DNA from 2 places in the Aequorivita marina genome. Region 2 is predicted to be linked to the other one. Evidence: riboswitches for the same ligand, from Rfam matches in the RefSeq annotation. Region 2 holds a riboswitch; the other holds the start of a gene.
The links. A riboswitch is a leader RNA that binds a small molecule or an ion and turns the genes downstream of it on or off. The one in region 2 is predicted to bind cobalamin.

Region 1: linked by a shared signal. The riboswitch ahead of QPK98_RS14340 (TonB-dependent receptor) and the one ahead of QPK98_RS15770 (T9SS type A sorting domain-containing protein) in region 2 are both predicted to bind cobalamin.

What each region holds. Positions count from the first base shown of each region.
Region 1 is NZ_JAVMBW020000016.1:53,837-62,565, forward strand. It holds gene QPK98_RS14305 (acyl-CoA thioesterase) at 1-54, opposite strand, end outside; gene QPK98_RS14310 (DUF8785 domain-containing protein) at 64-432, opposite strand; gene QPK98_RS14315 (porin family protein) at 468-1,685, opposite strand; gene QPK98_RS14320 (DNA recombination protein RmuC) at 1,744-3,072, opposite strand; gene QPK98_RS14325 (ABC transporter ATP-binding protein) at 3,164-3,958, opposite strand; gene QPK98_RS14330 (iron chelate uptake ABC transporter family permease subunit) at 3,958-4,989, opposite strand; gene QPK98_RS14335 (ABC transporter substrate-binding protein) at 4,989-6,089, opposite strand; cobalamin riboswitch at 6,338-6,545, shown strand; gene QPK98_RS14340 (TonB-dependent receptor) at 6,575-8,407, shown strand; gene QPK98_RS14345 (YncE family protein) at 8,422-8,729, shown strand, end outside.
Region 2 is NZ_JAVMBW020000002.1:385,183-393,911, forward strand. It holds gene QPK98_RS05745 (transposase) at 583-906, shown strand; gene QPK98_RS05750 (acyl-CoA thioesterase) at 1,477-1,863, opposite strand; gene QPK98_RS15770 (T9SS type A sorting domain-containing protein) at 2,001-2,153, opposite strand; cobalamin riboswitch at 2,261-2,495, opposite strand; gene QPK98_RS05755 (T9SS type A sorting domain-containing protein) at 2,601-4,913, opposite strand; gene QPK98_RS05760 (tetratricopeptide repeat protein) at 5,033-6,580, opposite strand; gene QPK98_RS05765 (IS4 family transposase) at 6,757-7,989, shown strand; gene QPK98_RS05770 (hypothetical protein) at 8,363-8,729, opposite strand, start outside.

The DNA of each region.
Region 1 (8,729 bases), on a different contig from region 2:
AGGCAGCATCAGTTGCGAAATTTTCACTTGCGATTCTTCAATGTTTTTATGCATATTTCTTGATTATTTTCTGTTGAAATGGGGAGAGTTTTCTTGTACTACGTTGGTTATAAAATACTTGGTTTCGCCCCAAATTGCGAAGGATGCGAAACGTTCTATATAAGTAACTTTTACATAGCTTCCTTGGTATTCCTTTAGTCTTTCTATTACTTCCTTATCTTGGTCCAGTACGGAAAACGAGAAAATCTGGGCGCCGCTGATACCTTGGCTAATTTCTCCTTCCCAAGTTTTAATGGCCACACCGCGATGGCTGAACTTTATAAGCTCTCCCGCACGGGTACCTTCGCTATAGGGTACGTAATATACAAAGGCAACATAGCATAGAAATAATGCCAACAGACTACCGAGAATGATAAATAGTATCTTTTTCATTTTTTAAATTTAATTAAAATATTACAACTAGATGCTTATAAAAAGTTATACCCTGCGATAATGGCAAAAGAGCTGTAGGTTGCGTTTACATTTGTATAGTTAATGATATTCCGTGAGGTATGATATCTGGCCTCAATACTGTATTTGTTTTTATACTTAAAACCAGCTCCAACAGCAGTTGTAGCGTCCGAGGCAAATTCAAGGTCGTATTTGCTATCGTTGCTAGACTTTATACTTGAGTCAAACACGCTAAGATCTACCAAAAGTGCGCCGTTAATAAAGAATGCAGCATCTTTGTTTAAAAACATGTAAAAACGCCCGCCAATAGGAACTTCAAGAGCGCTGTAATCTACCGTAACCACGGTTGAATTTTGCATTGTGGGAAAATCTGTATTTATCGCAATTTCGGTGTCAGCAGTATAACTTTGATAGGTAGGCTCAATGAATATAGACCATTTGCCGTTGTGGAAAGGAAAAATATATTCAGCTTCCAGCCCAACTCTAAACCCAGACTTATTGCCAAAGTCTAACTTGGTTTCTCCACTCTTTTGGATGCTCGCACTGCCAAAAGTAATGCCGGGACGAAGGCTTAAGTTAAATCCATATTTAATAGCTTTCTTTTTGTAAACAACTGTTTCTGCTTTAAGGCAGGTATTGTATTTCTTAAATTGATTAATCAACTTAGTCCGTTTGTACTCAAGATTTTTCAAACTAGGATTAGCCATTTCAGAACATGTAATATCTGTGGCAAGTTGCTGTTTATATCGATTGTTCTCAGCAATGCGTTTGTTTTTAGTTAGAAAACGTTTGTAAACTAAGGGTTCTATTTCACCTTCGTTTATTTTATAAAAAAATCGATTCTCATTATTTTTTGTTGTGAAATACAGTGAAGCATCGCCTTCAATCAAAACCTTTAAAAAGCGGGTTTCGTCTTTAAAATCTGGGTTTCTGTCCTCAGTTAAATTTGAAACTTTATCACTTGATTGTTCAATAGCTACCGTTTCAACGATGTATTTAAAGTAGGTTTCGGAACCAAATTCTTTTATTGTAGAAACATTACCAGTTTTTACTGCCCCATTTTTCTCAAGCTTATAATTAAATGTGCTGGGAGATCCTTTCCAGTCTTCGTTTTTTATTAGGCAATCCAGTTTTTGACCATTGGTTTTTATAATATAGCCAGCTTCATAGTCGGTTTGCGAAAAGAGTGAGATAGCTGATAATAAAAGGAGTGTTGTAATTAATTTTAATTTCATAGAGGCGGACAGCTTTATATTTTAAAAAGTGAAAGTAGCGTAAAATCAATTAAAAACCTTACTTATTATGGTCTTCATTTTTAGACGCGCCTTTTAAGTATTTTTGATCAATATTTTTACTGGTAATCGCACCGAGCTTGCGTAATTTTTCAACTCTTCGCACGAGGTTGCCTTTTCCTTCTAATTTAACTAAAGCATTGTCAAAAGAGCCTTGAACGGTGCCCAATTGACGTCTAATTTTACTCAGCTCATCTAAAAGTCCCACAAAGGCGTCGTACAATCTTCCAGCTTCTGTTGCAATTTCTAGGGTGTTCTTTTTCTGGTTGTCATTTTCCCAGAGATTCTCTACCAATCGCAGGGCAGCCAAAAGGGTAGAAGGGGTTACAATCATTACTTTGCGCTTAAACGCTTCTTGATATAGGTTTTTTTGATGAGCAACCGCTAAGGCAAAAGCCGGTTCAATGGGGACAAACATAAAAATGGTGTCTGGGCTTTCATTTATTAAATGATAGTATTTTTTTTCGCTCAAACTGTTTATATGTCGTTTTATGGAGTTGATATGGTCTTTTAAATGCTTCTTTTTAAGATTTTCATTTTCTTCGGAAACAAATCTTTCAAAATCTGTAAGCGAAACCTTACTGTCAATAATCATTTTTTTACCATCGGGAAGGTGGATAATAACATCTGTTTGCAACCTGCCACCATCCGGATTGTCATGGCTATCTTGAATGGTATATTCCCGTCCTTCTTCCAAGCCTGATTCCTCCAATACTCGGGATAGAATCATCTCGCCCCAATTTCCTTGGATCTTTGAATCGCCTTTTAGCGCTTTGGTTAGGTTGTCTGCCTCTTGACTTATTTTTACATTTTGCTCGTTTAAATACTGAAGTTGCTTGCTTAATTCGGCGTGGGTTTTAATAAAATCGACATTGTTTTTGCCAACCTTTTCCTCAAAGTCCTTTATTTTTTGGTTTAAAGGCTTTAAGATGCCTTCTATGTTTTTTTGATTTGCAACCGTAAAAACTTCGGTTTTATCAATGAGAATTTTGTTGGCGAGATTTTCAAACTTTTCCTGAAAGTCTTTCTCAAACTCCTTAAATCGCTTTTGTTCTTTTTCAAGCTCGGCATACAGCGCGTCGTATTCCGCGCTTTGTCTGGTAAGTTGGATGTTTAGCTGCTCTTTTTCGGTTCGAAGCTTGTCGTTTTTATCTTCTGAAATTTCTAGTCGCTGGTTTAGTGCTTCTTCTTGGAGCTTTGCGTTTTGCAATCGCTCCGATAGTTTACCATTTATACTTTTGTTTTTTAAACGTGTAAAATAGCTACCTAAAAATGCGCCAAGGAGTATTCCTACTGCAATTAGAAGAATAAATATGAATGTTTCGTTCAATGTAAGAGGATATTAGATTCTTGTTTTTAGTTGAATAGCTAAAGATAGAAAAGACTTTACAATCTACTTAAAGAGTGAAGCGAATAAGCTGTTATTTTTTTATTATAAACCGCCCTGTATTGCCGTCAAAATGTATAGTTTCCTTTGGGAATAGTGTGTCAAACCTTCCGGCTTCTATTAATTTACACGGCTCGCCAAAATAAGTTTCGCTTTCTGCCATTACCAACAATTTATCAGTAAGTTGAATTGCCAAATCTATTTCATGCGTAGAAAAGAGAATGGTTTTTTGCGATTCTGAAGCCAGTTTTTTAAGCAGTTTTAAAACGTAGGCACGATGATAAATGTCTAAATGTGTTGTAGGTTCATCTAAAATTATAATGGGTGTATCTTGGGCTAAGGCTCGTGCTATGGCTACGCGTTGCATTTGCCCGTCGCTCAACTCAAAACATTTTCTGTTGGCTAGTCCAGTTGTTTCGGTGGCTTCAAGAGCTGCATTTACCGCGTTTTTATCTGCTTCGGAAAGATTCCCAATCCAATTGGTGTACGGCTGTCTTCCTAAGGAAATCATTTCTAAAACCGACAGATTTTTTGAAGCAGGGGCTTCAGTCAATACTACGCTTAAATTGGTTGCTAGTTGAAAAGAGCTGTATTGATCTATGCTTTCTCCGTTTAACAATACTTCGCCTTTTAATTTACCTTGCATCCCTGTTAAGGTTCGCAATAATGTTGATTTTCCTATGCCATTTGCCCCAACAAGGCCCGTTAATTCCCCTTTAGAAATAGAAAAATTAATGTCTTGGGCAACTACCGAATCTTCTTTTTTGTTGGAATACCCTACCTTAAGGTTCCGCGCTTCCAAAACAATATTTTTTTCTTGAGACACCATTAGAAGAAGAGTTTTCGTTTACGTACCAATAACCATATTACAACAGGCGCACCTACTAATGAGGTAATTGCATTTATGGGCAGGGTGAATTCGCTAAAGGGCAATTGCGCTAACGTATCGCAAAGAAGCATTAGTAAACTACCCGAAATTAAAACGGCAGGTAGTAAGATTAAGTGGTTGGAGGTTTTATAAATTTGACGCACTAAGTGCGGTACCGCCAAGCCTACAAAAGCAATAGGGCCTACAAATGCCGTAATGCCACCAGCTAAAATGCTTGTTGCCAAAATAATAATAAACGTGGTTCTTTTTATATGGAGGCCCATGCTTTTTGCATAATTTTCGCCCAAAAGAAGCGCGTTTAATGACTTGCTGCTCACAATGCTCAAAAGCAAGCCTATTGTAAAACAAATACTTAAAATAACTACCCCTTGCCAAGATTGATTACCCAAACTGCCAAAAGACCAAAATATATATTGCTGTAATTGTTCGGCATTACTAAAATAAGATAAAACTGAAACTACTGCGGTTGTAAGGCTACCAAACATCAACCCGATAATTAGAATGGCCATGGTGTCTTTTATTCTAAAAGTAACCGCCAAAACTGCGAGCAGCACCAAAAAACTGCCGAGGCCTGCCGCTATAACGAGGCTCCATTGGCTTAGTAATAAAGTGCCGAAAAATCCACCAAAGGCACTTGCGCCCAAAATTAAAACTGCTACGCCCAGACTAGCGCCACTGCTCAGCCCTAACACAAATGGTCCTGCTAGTGGGTTTCTAAACAAGGTTTGCATCAACAAGCCTGAAATGGCAAGGCCTCCCCCGGCAAGCATTGCGGTAATTGCTTTTGGGAGCCTATAATTCATTAAAATATAGCGCCAAGATTCTTTTGATGCGCCATTGCCCGTAAAGACCGAAACTATTTCGTCTAACGGAATGGAAACTGATCCCATGCTTATATTTATCAAAAAAGCAAGCAGCAAGGTTAAGATTAGTAGGATAAACTGGACGCTATATTTTTGAGTGCTTTGCATTATTGAAGTTTGTCAAAAAAGTATAGTTGATATTCCGGCAAGAGTTCAGGGTGTAATATTTTAACGTGATCTTTTAATACAAGATCGGGCCTATTGGGTGCCAATTCAAAATAAATCACCCCGCCGGTTGCACCTTTTTTCATACTGTAAGAGTACACCTTCTCATCTTTAAAAGCTTTGAATTGAGCATAAGCATCGCTAGCATTTTTTATTTCTTCTAAACTGGTAAATTGTCCGGGGCCAATCCAAACTTCAGCATCGTGGCCTTTTTCAATTACAGATTCTAGGTTTAATGAAAGGCTTCCGGTTCCTTTAGCGTTTTTCCACAGATAATCTCCATGGGCATCGGCAATAAACTGTGCGCCCCAACTATTGCCTTGTGGCATATACCATACATCTTTAAACATGGCACCACTAATTACCGTGGGTGTTTCGGCAGCGGTTGCGGCTAAATCTTTAACCTCTAAATATTTTTTTTCAATGGTATTAAAAATGCTATCTGCCTGTTTTTCTTTCTTAAAAAGAAGTCCGAAAAACTTGATCCATTCGGCTTTTCCCAATGGCGAGGTTTCTGTCCAATCAGAATTATACAGCACGGGAATGCCCGTTTTCTGAATGGTGGAAAAGGTTGAGTTATTGCCGTCAATAGCAAAACCAATTATTGCGTCTGGGGCTAAATCTATTAAAATTTCAGTATTGATATCTTCGTTTTTACCAAGTTCGGTAATTTCGTCATTGGCAATTCGCTTTCGGGTTTTTTCTGAAGAGATAAAACTAAGGTCTGGGAAACCCACTAAGCTGTTCGTTTCCCCCAACATTTCTAACGAAGGGATATGAGTGGTTGAGGTAACGACCATTTTTTCTATAGGAACCTGAACCACAGCATCAAAATTTTCGGGGTTTTGAAGAGAGCCGTTTTTTTCAACCAAGGCATACGTAAAGGTCTTTTCAGTTCCCGGCCACGGATTTGTTAAGGTAATGGTCTTGTAGCCTTCAAAACTGTTTACTTCAAAGCTTTTTGCGTATTTTATACTTGACTCATTTGGTATAGCAGAACCCGTTTCCGTGTTGTTTTTAGTTTCCTCTTTACATGAAACCATTAGGATGGTTAGAAAAAAACAAAAAATAATTCTATTGTAAAAAATCTTCATATTGTGGTTGTTTTACCGTCCCGATTTATTGGGAGTACAAAGGTATCACAAACTTTTACAAAATATACGAATCTCTCTTTTGAGTGATTGCTTTGACAAGTTTTGCTGTGGTTTACAAAGAATTTTACCGTACTATAAACTTGAAAGTTGGCAGGAAAACTTCGTTGTAGAAATCTGTATCCTCAAAAAAAATCTAGTATCTTTGCGCTGAATTTAGGTGAGTGGCTTTACATTTTAAAAACACTCTTAAAAGGGAATTCGGTTAAAATCCGAAGCTGTTCCCGCAACTGTAAGTCGGCCCAATGCGCTTGGGTGTGCATACTTCTTAAAACCACTGTCCAATTTTTGGATGGGAAGGTAGCATAAAAGACAAGTCAGGAGACCTGCCAGATTCATAACATAAACCATCAAACTTTCGGGATAAAGGTTGAATTATGAAACAGACTAAACTTCATATTTTTATAGCGTTTTTGCTTTGCACCTCAGCTGCTTTTGCACAACTTGACAGCATTCAGCAATTGCCTGAAGTGGTTTTGGCAGATGCTAAGCTCATTCATTTTTCAAAAGGGTTTAAGTTAGAGAAATTAACAGACTCGGTTGTAAAGAAAAACGCAACTTCCTTAACCGAAACACTTCGCTATAACTCTTCTATATATTTTAAGGAGAATGGCTTCGGAATGGTTTCCTCGCCTTCTTTAAGAGGTACTAATGCGGCCCAAACTGCGGTGGTTTGGAACGGGATTAATATTAATTCAAACTTTACAGGACAAACCGATTTTAATACGATTTCGCCTTTAAACTACGATGTTATTTCAATAAGAAACGGGGGTGGCGGTGTGCAATACGGAAGTGGAGCCGTGGGCGGAAGCATTCACCTAAACAATAATTTTTCGTTTAAAAAAGCAAATAACACTTCTTTGGGGCTTCGTTATGGAAGTTTTACAAGCCTTGCCGGAAATGTGAGTACAACTCAGAGTTCTGCAAAACACTATTTAAACCTTGGCGTAGATTTTATAAGCTCTGAAAATGATTATGATTATGTTGGGAAAAACCAAACGAATACCCATGGTGAATTTTTAAGGTTTTCAGCAAAAATCAATGAAGCAAGAAAACTGAAAAATGGTGTGGCTACTTGGAACGCTGCATACTCTTATAACGATCGAAATTTTTCAGGCAGTTTGAATACTTTGGGAAAAGACGCATATAAAGATATCAACACCCGAAATCTTTGGAAACTGAAACAGAAACTCGGAATTTTTAAAGTCACCGGAAGCTTTGCTCATCTTTATGAATCGTACAGATATTATCCAGATAGCGAAAAGCACAGGTACGACCAAGGAAAGGCAAACACGTTTATTGGAGCCTTTTCAACGGAGGTTTTCCTTTTAAAAAAACTACGCTTAAATGGAAAGTTATCCTACAGTTATATTCATGCAAAAGGAGATAATGTAGGTGATAACAACCGTAAAACATTAGCTGCTGTGGTTTTACTTAATCATAAAATTTCTGATAAGTTTAGCTATGGCCTCAATTTTAGAAGGGAGTTTTTAAATGATTTTGACAATCCACTGCTCTTTTCGGCAGATGCAAAATGGAAGGTTTCAGAAAGATATGCACTTCGGTTAAATGGTTCCAAAAATTATAGAGTGCCAACTTTTAACGATTTGTATTGGTACGCTGGTGGTAATCTCGATTTAATTCCGGAGACTTCATATCAAGTAGAACTCGGACAGGAATTTTTCTTGGGACAATTTAAGGCAGATATTGCAGCCTATTATATTGCCTCTAAAAACTTAATAAAATGGATTCCTGGAAACGGCGGACTTTGGAAACCGGTAAATATTAGCGAGACAGAAAACTATGGCGTTGAGGTTAATTTAGATTACGCCATAAAAATCAATAGACAGCATATATTAAGCCTCAACGCCAATTATTCTTACACCAAGGCGGTTGACCTGGAAAAGGAAAAACAACTTATTTATGTGCCTTTTCACCAAGCCGGAGGACAGCTGCAGTATGCGTATAAAAACCTATCTGCTTGTGCGCAGGGGTTATTTAATGGCGAAGCATATACAACAACCGATAACAGTGATAGTGTTGATGCGTACACGATTTTTAATCTAGGCGTGGAATACACTTTGCCGTCTATACCTGGTATTACTTTTGGAGGTAGGCTAAAAAATGCATTAAACACGTATTATGAAAACGTAGCTTACCGGCCTATGCCATCCCGAAATATTGAAATATTCTTAAACTTTAATATATAACTAAAATGAAAACTATGAAAAAACTATTGCTACTCTCACTTTCAACGATGCTCTTTATTTCCTGTAGCAGTGATGATGATACGCCATCACCAGATTATGAGCCTGCTGATTATGAAAAAGGTGTTTTAATAACCAATGAAGGGCCTTTTAACAATGGAAGTGGTACTATTACTTATGTTTCTAACGATTATAGCACTGTTTCACAAAACATTTATAGAAATGTAAACGGAAACGACCTTGGTAATATCGTGCAGTCTATGGGATTTGGAAACGACAATGCCTATATTGTTGTAAGCAACTCAAATAAAATTATGATTGCCAA
Region 2 (8,729 bases):
AATTTTACCATTGTTAACCACTCCCCCACCATCGGTATTAAATTCTGGAAAGCCAGTGCGTCGTTGGTCGTAAAATGTCTGCCACCCAGTATTTCAAAACCCCCGCTGGTGCGCGAGTCCGCTCGCGTTCCTAACAATTGCCTTTCCAGTACCCAAGCTTTCCCTCATCTCCCACCCTACAACACCCAATTCCAGAATTAAGATTTAGTTTTCGGTTTCGATTTCGATTTCGATTTCGATTTCTGTTATGATTCCCGCTGGTGCGCGATTGCATCGCGTTCCAATGCAAGAAATAATGAAATTATCACAAACTTAAAACCTTCACCCCGATCAGCCTTTCCTGAGCAGAGCCGAAGAACAATCAAAGGGCTGAACCTTAATCCCTGAGCGGAGCCGAAGGGCAAAACTGCACCATCTCTGCCTCACATCTCAAATCTACAAAATATGTGCTACGAAACCGCCTTAACTAAAACAGAAAAGCAAGTCCATAAATATTTAAAAAAGGACTTCGCCTATCCTAACAAATACGAGCCTTACTACCACCGTTCAGGCTTCACCCATCCCAGACTATAAACAATAAAGATGGACGAACCAAACATTGTTCACTATTACAATCAAAGAGGAACAATAGAAAGGGAGTTTGAAGTTTTAAAATATGATTTTGGGTGGCAAAAACTGCCTTTTTCCACATTAGAGCAATATCAGGTCTATTTACAGATTACTGCTATTTGCCGAAATATTTATCATTACCTGATAAACCTGTTTTCCAAAAAAGTAAAAGGCCTACATCCAAAATACAGGGTCAAGAAGTTCATTTTTAGATTTATTGCCGTTCCGGCAAAGTGGGTCTATCGTTCCAGACAGTGGCACCTCAGGGTCTATGGAACTATCCTTTGGGAAATTTGACCAATTCCTTTCGTGCCAAAAGTTCTTTAACATTCAACAATAAATTTAGAAAGAATAAATCCTTTAAAGGGAAAGGTACGCTTTTTACAGAGCTAAAAAATCACCTAAAATTGCCAATCTCTGCTTTTTACAGTTTTAGAAGGAGAAATCATAGAAACTTCTATGCTTCTTTATAGAGTTGCGGATTTGAGGTGCAATCGCACGGTAGCTGAGGGGATGGTGATTTCGGCTTCACAGTGTCAGGTATTGGACTTAAATAATGCGACATTTTACCTCCACGTGCCTAGCTTTCTGCAGCCCGCAAGTTAAGCGTGCAGATAACTGCCACACCCACCCGCCTGTGCAAAAGCTTTGGACGAGCAAAGAACTGCCAGAAAATCCAGTTTTGACTCACCGCTTATGCGGTAGTGATTGGGAGGTTTAAAGTAGAATGGGGTTATGATTTATTTAGAAGTTTCGTAGAGAGATAGGCTGGGGTGATCGTTTAATAGAAAGCTGCGAATTGTTGTTTTGATGTTGAAAAACCCATCTATTCTACTCTGATAATCCGTTGATTTTTAAATAAATCGATTATTTTAAAACTTTAATAGGGTTTTTATTTTTGTCTATTGCTACAAAGGTAAAAACGCCACTAACAGCTTTTTCTCTGCTATAGGTATACATTTCCTCTATATATATCTCTACTTTAACCTTTAGGCTCGTTGTGCCCAGATAGGAGACTTTGCCAACCAACTCTACAATAGTCCCCGAAGGAATAGGCTTTGTGAAATCAATACGATCTGAAGACATTGTAACCATACGCTGCCTACTAAAGCGAGTAGCAGTGATAAATGCCACCTCGTCCATGAGCTGCATAGCGGTGCCTCCAAAAAGAGTATCGTAATGATTTGTAGTGTTGGGGAATACTGCCTTGAAAATTCGCGTTTCCGATTTTTCTATTCGTTTTTCTATATTCATTTTAATTATTTAATAAGTAACTAAATACACTTCTTTGTAAATCTAAATAGGTTCATTTTATTCTTGAAACCTATACGTAAAACTTGTACTTCATTTTGAATTGCGGAAATGCTTAAACCGTGTTGCCCGTTATTCACTTAAAACAAAATAATACTATCTTTCATCTCATAGATGGTTGCTTGCACTGCATGCTTTGTGTTCATGTAAAGGTAACTTGTAGTCGGGTTTGGGTAGATTGATACAGAAACTATTTTGTCACTATCAATACTCAAAACCAGATTGTTAAACACCTCTACTCCCTTGAGAATAAATCATCTGACCAAAGCCCATGTAAAAAAACAGGATGTAGAAAATTTCTTTCATAACCCGAGGCATTTTACCCGAAAGCCAACGTATTTAAATTGATTGACAAGTGGCAGGTTTCCTGGCTCGCGTCCGGTAGTTCTCCTTCCCATTCGCCGAGGCGAACAGTGGAATTCTTGAAGATTTAATTACAGGCATCCACCATCGATGGACAAAGCTTACAGTTGCGGGAACAGCTCAGGTTTAGATTGGTGTAAACCAATAGCACCTGATTCCCTTTTAATTGCTCTGAAAGTTTTCAAAAGCAAACCAAATGTGGTGCGAAGGTATGAATAAAATAAACGTAATGGTCAACAAAAAAAGAGTCTGACTTTTTCCCGAAGTCAAACCCTTATTAATATATTTCCAACTTAAGATAGGCGTTGTTTTCTGGCCTATTTTTTTATTATTCGAAGTGTTTCAAAACCTATTTCGTTTTCAACTCTAAGCAGGTAAATTCCATCAGCCAGGAAGCTTACATCCAATTGGGTGGAGGTACTGCCGATAGGCTTTGTAAGTAAAAGCTGCCCTGTTAAGGAGTACAGGCTTGCGGTCAAAATATTCGCGTCGCTCTCCAGATTTAAAATATCATTTACCGGATTGGGATAGGCTTCAATCAAAGAAGAAATCGCAGGTATTCCTTCATTTCCCAATTCATGTAAATCGATTGTATATAGCATGAGTCCAAGATCTATACTCCCTATATAAACCTCAGCACTCTCTTCCTGAAACTTTACGGTGGCATCAGTAGCGGCTGTTTTAAGAAGGTCGTCGTTTTCCAATTCCTCCCAGGTTTCTCCGGCATCGCTAGAATAGACAAGGGAAAAGTCTGAAATGGCCGAATTGAGAACAATCCCCACGATGTGGCCTTCCGTAACTGGGGAGTGGTACGTTTTGTAAACAAGATCCTCATATATCTTAGTCCAATTATCCCCGCCATCAACACTCGTAAAGATTCCCTTATTGGTTGAAATACTAAACTGGTCTGGATTTAATGGATTAACTGCTAGGTCTATAATTAAATCGACATCTGCAACCAATTCTTCCAGACCTCCGCTAGAATTCGTCCAAGTTTCTCCACCATCTTCAGTTTTGTAAATATGGGTGCCAATGGCAATCATGACCCTGCCTGAAACAGCATCATCAAAATATATTCCGTTAACCGTTCCTGTATCTGGAATTTCTATTGGGGTGGTGGTAACCGCATTGAGATCGCTCAAATCGGCTTTCCAAAATTCCACATTGCCCATATTGTTAGATAAAGAATACCAAACTACATCTGTATTTAAAGGGTTTGCTTCCAACGCATCAACATAGTCCATATATGTATTGTGCATCTGATGTTGTGTTTGCCCGTGATCAACACTCACTTTTAAGTCGGCACCCAACCATCCAGCACTAAAGATAAACACTCTGCTTTCCGTGGTTTTATCTACAAACAATGGAGGAGCTCCCCCTTGCGAATAGGCCGTCAAAGGCAGGATGTCAAAGTCTGCTTCATCCCCGGTAGAAAGATTGCGGTGCACATAGCCTTGTTGAACTCCATAATACAGATGATCTGTAGTGCCAGAAAACAATTCTAAAGTTCCTGTAGACCTAAAATAGTTGTTCTTTTTCCAGACCGTAGTTGCCCCTCCATCTTCCGAAAATAACGGAAAATAATCACTGTTAATAAATACTTCGTTTTCATTATAAGGATTGAAAGAAAGATTCCATCCAGAATAATAGGTATGGACATCGTTCATGTCATATACATAGTTTGTCCAAGAAACGCCATTATCCATAGAAATTACGATTTCATTTTCTTCCAGTACGATTATCTGACCTTCATTAATTGGGCTAAATGCTATATAATTGATATTGTCCAATTCTCCAGCCGTCCACATTAACGGAATGATTTCCCAAGTATTTCCACCGTCACTGGAACGGTATAGGTTTTCTGGAGTGCTTCCAAAACTCATCCCTGTTCCTATATAAATTTCATCTGTGTTAAATGGATTAAAGCTTATTGGGTTCAAAATAACCCCCTCCAGCTTTTCATCCCACGTTTGACCGGCATCATTGGAGATTAATATACCCCCCTCTTCCCGATTGGGACCAAAACCTCGGGTTAAAATTAATTGTTGTGGGTTTTCTGGGTTAATTGCAATATCGTTTAAGGAAACATCGTTGAAATCGCTCTTGGAATAGACAACGTCCCAATTCTGGCCTCCATCTGTTGTATAGTAGGTGTTTTCCAATGTTCCGAAATCCAACACTGTATTCATTAAAATGATATCAGGATCCTGCGGATAAATACTATAAGATTGAATGGTACTTATATTTGAAGTTGCAGGTATCTCAATTTCGTTTATTACAGTTTCAGTCTCTAAGTCGAAAATTAAAATTGTATTATCTGGAGAATCTTGATTGTATTTAATAAAGCTCAAGGCTGTATTGTTATTTGTCATCCTCAGTTTTTGAAATTCTGTTACCTCTCCATAGGTCATAGAAAATAAAACATCCCAATTTTCTCCGTTGTCTTCAGAAGCGAGAATATGGTTGTTTAAAGAGGTTGCATAAAGTTTGTTTTCAACCAAAGGGTCGTAGGTTATATTAAAAATACGTCCATAATCTGATGACCCTATAAATTCTAATTGCCCATAGAATGGATTGCATGCCAAAAAGATTAGGAGAAAAAATGAGAAGTGTGTAATTTGTTTTTTCATAGTGTTTATTATTTAAAATGATTGATAGCGCTAAATTGCCAAATACATATCATTTTCAACCGAAAAAAGACACGAATAAGTAGGACATACCACAATAAATTATGCGACAACCCTTTGTTTTAGATAGTTGAGAGATAGGAAAATAATTCTGCCGTTTCTTGTAGATTCATCTTTTTTGCGATGCGTTCCTTTCTTTTTCTACTTGCATCCGGAGTTATGTTTAACAAGGAGGATATTTCTTTTATAGATAAATTCATATATAAATAGGAAATAAAACGAATATCGTTGGCATTGAGACTTGGATGCTTTTCGCGTAAGGAACTTAAGAATCCATAATTGGTTTCATTGAAATGTATTAGAAAGTCATCCTTGGCGGTGTCCTTTTTTAAATACTTGTTTAATTTTGAAACGTATTGGCGAATTTCAGGTTTGTCAGCCAAATCTGGCTGCTCCTTTATATTCTGAATTACCTCTTGCAGCATTTCGTTTCTACTGGACAGATTCAATGCTTTTGCGGCTAATTTTCTGTTTTTCGCTTCCAGCTCACTCTCCATCTCCAGTATTTTAATCTTTTGGTTTCTTTCTTCTATAATTTTTTTCTGTCTGAATTTAATAACATTGCTTCGCCAAGCCCAAATTAATATTAGAAGCAAGATGACAATCCCTCCAAACATAATATATAACAGTTTTCGTTCCGTCTGAAAATTTTTCGTTTTTTCAATAATTTCCATTTCATAATTGCGTAGAGCAAACTTTACGCGATTGGCTTCAAATTGACTGTTGCCATTTAGGCTGTGCAAACTATCCTGAAGTAAAATAACCGAATCTTTATAAGTTCGTGCAAGATCATAGTTCTTATTGTTATAGGTCAAACTGGATAACTGTTGATGTACTAATATTTGAACATCTAAACTATTATTTCTACTTCGAGCAGCAAGAGCATAATTCTTTGCTTTTTCAATATTTCCTTCACTTTGGACCATCTTGGAAAGCAATAACAGACCAGATGCTTTTTGTTCAATAAACTCTGTACGGTCTAACTCTGGAATTAAGATCTCCAATAATTTTTTCGCTTCTGGGTATTCACCTTTTAAATAAAGATTTTCCACAAGCGCATATTTTCCTTGTAAAAGAACGTTTTGATTGTTTTCTAACAACGGCAAGGCTTCTTGCAAATAGGAATGTGCTTCCTCCAGCCGTTCTGCATTATTATACACCAACCCTAAGTTTATAGCATATAAACCTCTTTTAAAACTATCTGAATGCGCTACAGCAATTTCATAGGCTTTAAAAAAATAATTTTCAGCTTCTTTCAGGTTACTTTTTTGATAGAATAAAACACCTATATTGTTTAGAACTACCATCTCTTGTTTGGAATCTAGATGGACAAGGGCAACGTCATAGGCTGCGAGATAATTTTCGAGTGCCTCCCCATAATCTGATAACTTATAATAATTGGCTCCAATATTATTTAGAGATAAAAATAATTCCTTGTACCACCTATTTTCCTGAGCTATCGTCTGGGCCTTGATAAGAAGCTCCAAAGACTTGGTATGCTCCTGCTTGTGCATAGCTTCTATGGCTGTTTGTATATTCACATTACATTCTTGCCTAGTTTCTTGCTGCGCATTCAGTAATAGAAAAAGTGCTATAAAAATGGACTTCATAACGGGTTTAGAGCGTATATGTTTTTCTTGATGAGTTCAACCCAGAAGTTTAAAACATTTGTTTTGCAGGACTTCAGTTGGGTTATTATACTTAAATTCACAACTATCCGAAAGTTTGTTTTTTACAATAGCTTGAGAATCCCGTATTTTTGGTTTGCGAACTAAAAATACATTTTATGGGACTCTTCAAGCGAACCAAAAATACTGACACTCCTTTAATCCGCCAAATTTTAAACCTAGTTCCTTCTTGGATGCTTGCGCGCTGTGCCGAGCAATATAAAAGTGACAAGGGGTGCAGCAGGTATAAGACTTTGGACCAATTTGTGGCCTTAACTTTCGGACAGCTCAATAAGTGTCTGACCTTGAGCGATATTTCTACTGGTATCGGGGTCTCAGAGGCGTTTATATCGAGTTTGGGGCTTGGGCAGAGCCCAGCTCGCTCAACGATGAGCGACGGAAACAGGAAAAGGAGCTATAAGGTATTCGAGACCCTATACCACAGGCTGTTGACCCATTATGAAGCCATCCTTTCCAAGCGCCATCAGTCGCATATTATTAAAGAGATCAAAGACCGAAACATTAAGCTCATTGACAGTACCGTTATCAGCCTGTGCCTGGCGATGTTCGACTGGGCAAAGTTTCGGACAGCAAAGGGAGGTATTAAGATACATACCTGCTGGGACGATACCATGATGATACCAGACGTGGTCAATATCACACAGGCCAAGCTCCACGACAGGCATGGCCTAGAGCAATTGGTCTTTCCAAAAGGGACGGTAGTCGTTGAGGACAGGGCCTATTTTGATTTCCATCTGATGCTGCAGAGGGAAATTGCGGAGAATGTATTCGTAACGCGCATTAAGACCAATACCGTGTTTGAAACGGTCAGGGAATTGGAACTTCCGGAGAATTGCGACCAGGATATCCTGAAAGATGAGATTATAATCCTTTCCAGCAAAAAGGCCGTTGAGACGGGAATTAGTGAAGTGCCACTTCGGTTGGTACACGTGTACAAGGCAGATGAGAACAAGGTAATAGAAATCATAACCAATCAACTGGACTGGACGGCCAGAACTATAGCGGACCTGTACAAAAAGCGGTGGGACATCGAATTGTTCTTCAAGGCCATCAAGCAAAACCTACAGATCAAGACCTTTGTCGGCACAAGTGAGAATGCGGTAAAGTCCCAGATATACATTGCCCTGATTACATATCTTCTGCTCCAGCTAATCCTAAGGACGATTGCCAGGAAAAAACACGCGTTTTCCAATTTCGTAGAAAAAATAAGAATATGCCTCACATTCTACCTTACCCTTGATTACGTCTGCAACCAGGTCGGAGAAGGTGCTAAAAGAATAAGGGGTAAACCGCAACAGGAACTAAGGTTTAAAACAGACTTATTTTCTTGATAAAATCAATATTCAAGCCTGTTTATAGGACTTGACAGTCCAATTTGGCTATTTTTGAAAAACTTTCCCCGCTGGTGCGCGATTGCATCGCGTTCCAATGCGTTGAACTGAAAAACAGAGTAGAAAAACTACAAAAAGCAACGTGTTTTTTTATTACAGAGAAGTATAAGAGTCCGGTATAACCAAAACTGGAACAACCAACTCCTGAAAACCCATCCCAAACCAGACCAATCCCCATAGAGGCAAATCGACTTACACCGGTTCAGTCAACACTGCATTCATATTCGGTTCCCGAAAAATCGGGACAGGCAGTACCGGCCACACAGCCTGCCCCGAATTTTATCGGGGAGTGCTTAGTTATTGGCAATAGTATTTATTCATTTTTCTCAAATTCAATCCAATTTTTCACGTCTCTAAAACTCATACTTTCTCCGTAATATTTAAATAAATTATATAAACTTAAAACAGCTAATGGAGCTAATATCAATATTTTGGTTAGAGTAGATGTGAAAAAACCATAATTCTCTAATATATTATTAGCACCCGCCATTACCAGCAATGGTAAAAATATAAAAATTAAAACTCTACCATAATAAGCACTAATGCTATAAAGTTTGGCATCCATTTCTCTATCAGTATTTTCGCTCTCTGTTGTTTTTAGTGATACTGTTTCAATATTCCCATCTAAGATTGCAATATCAACATCTAAGGGAGAAATTGATTCATTAGTATAGATGATT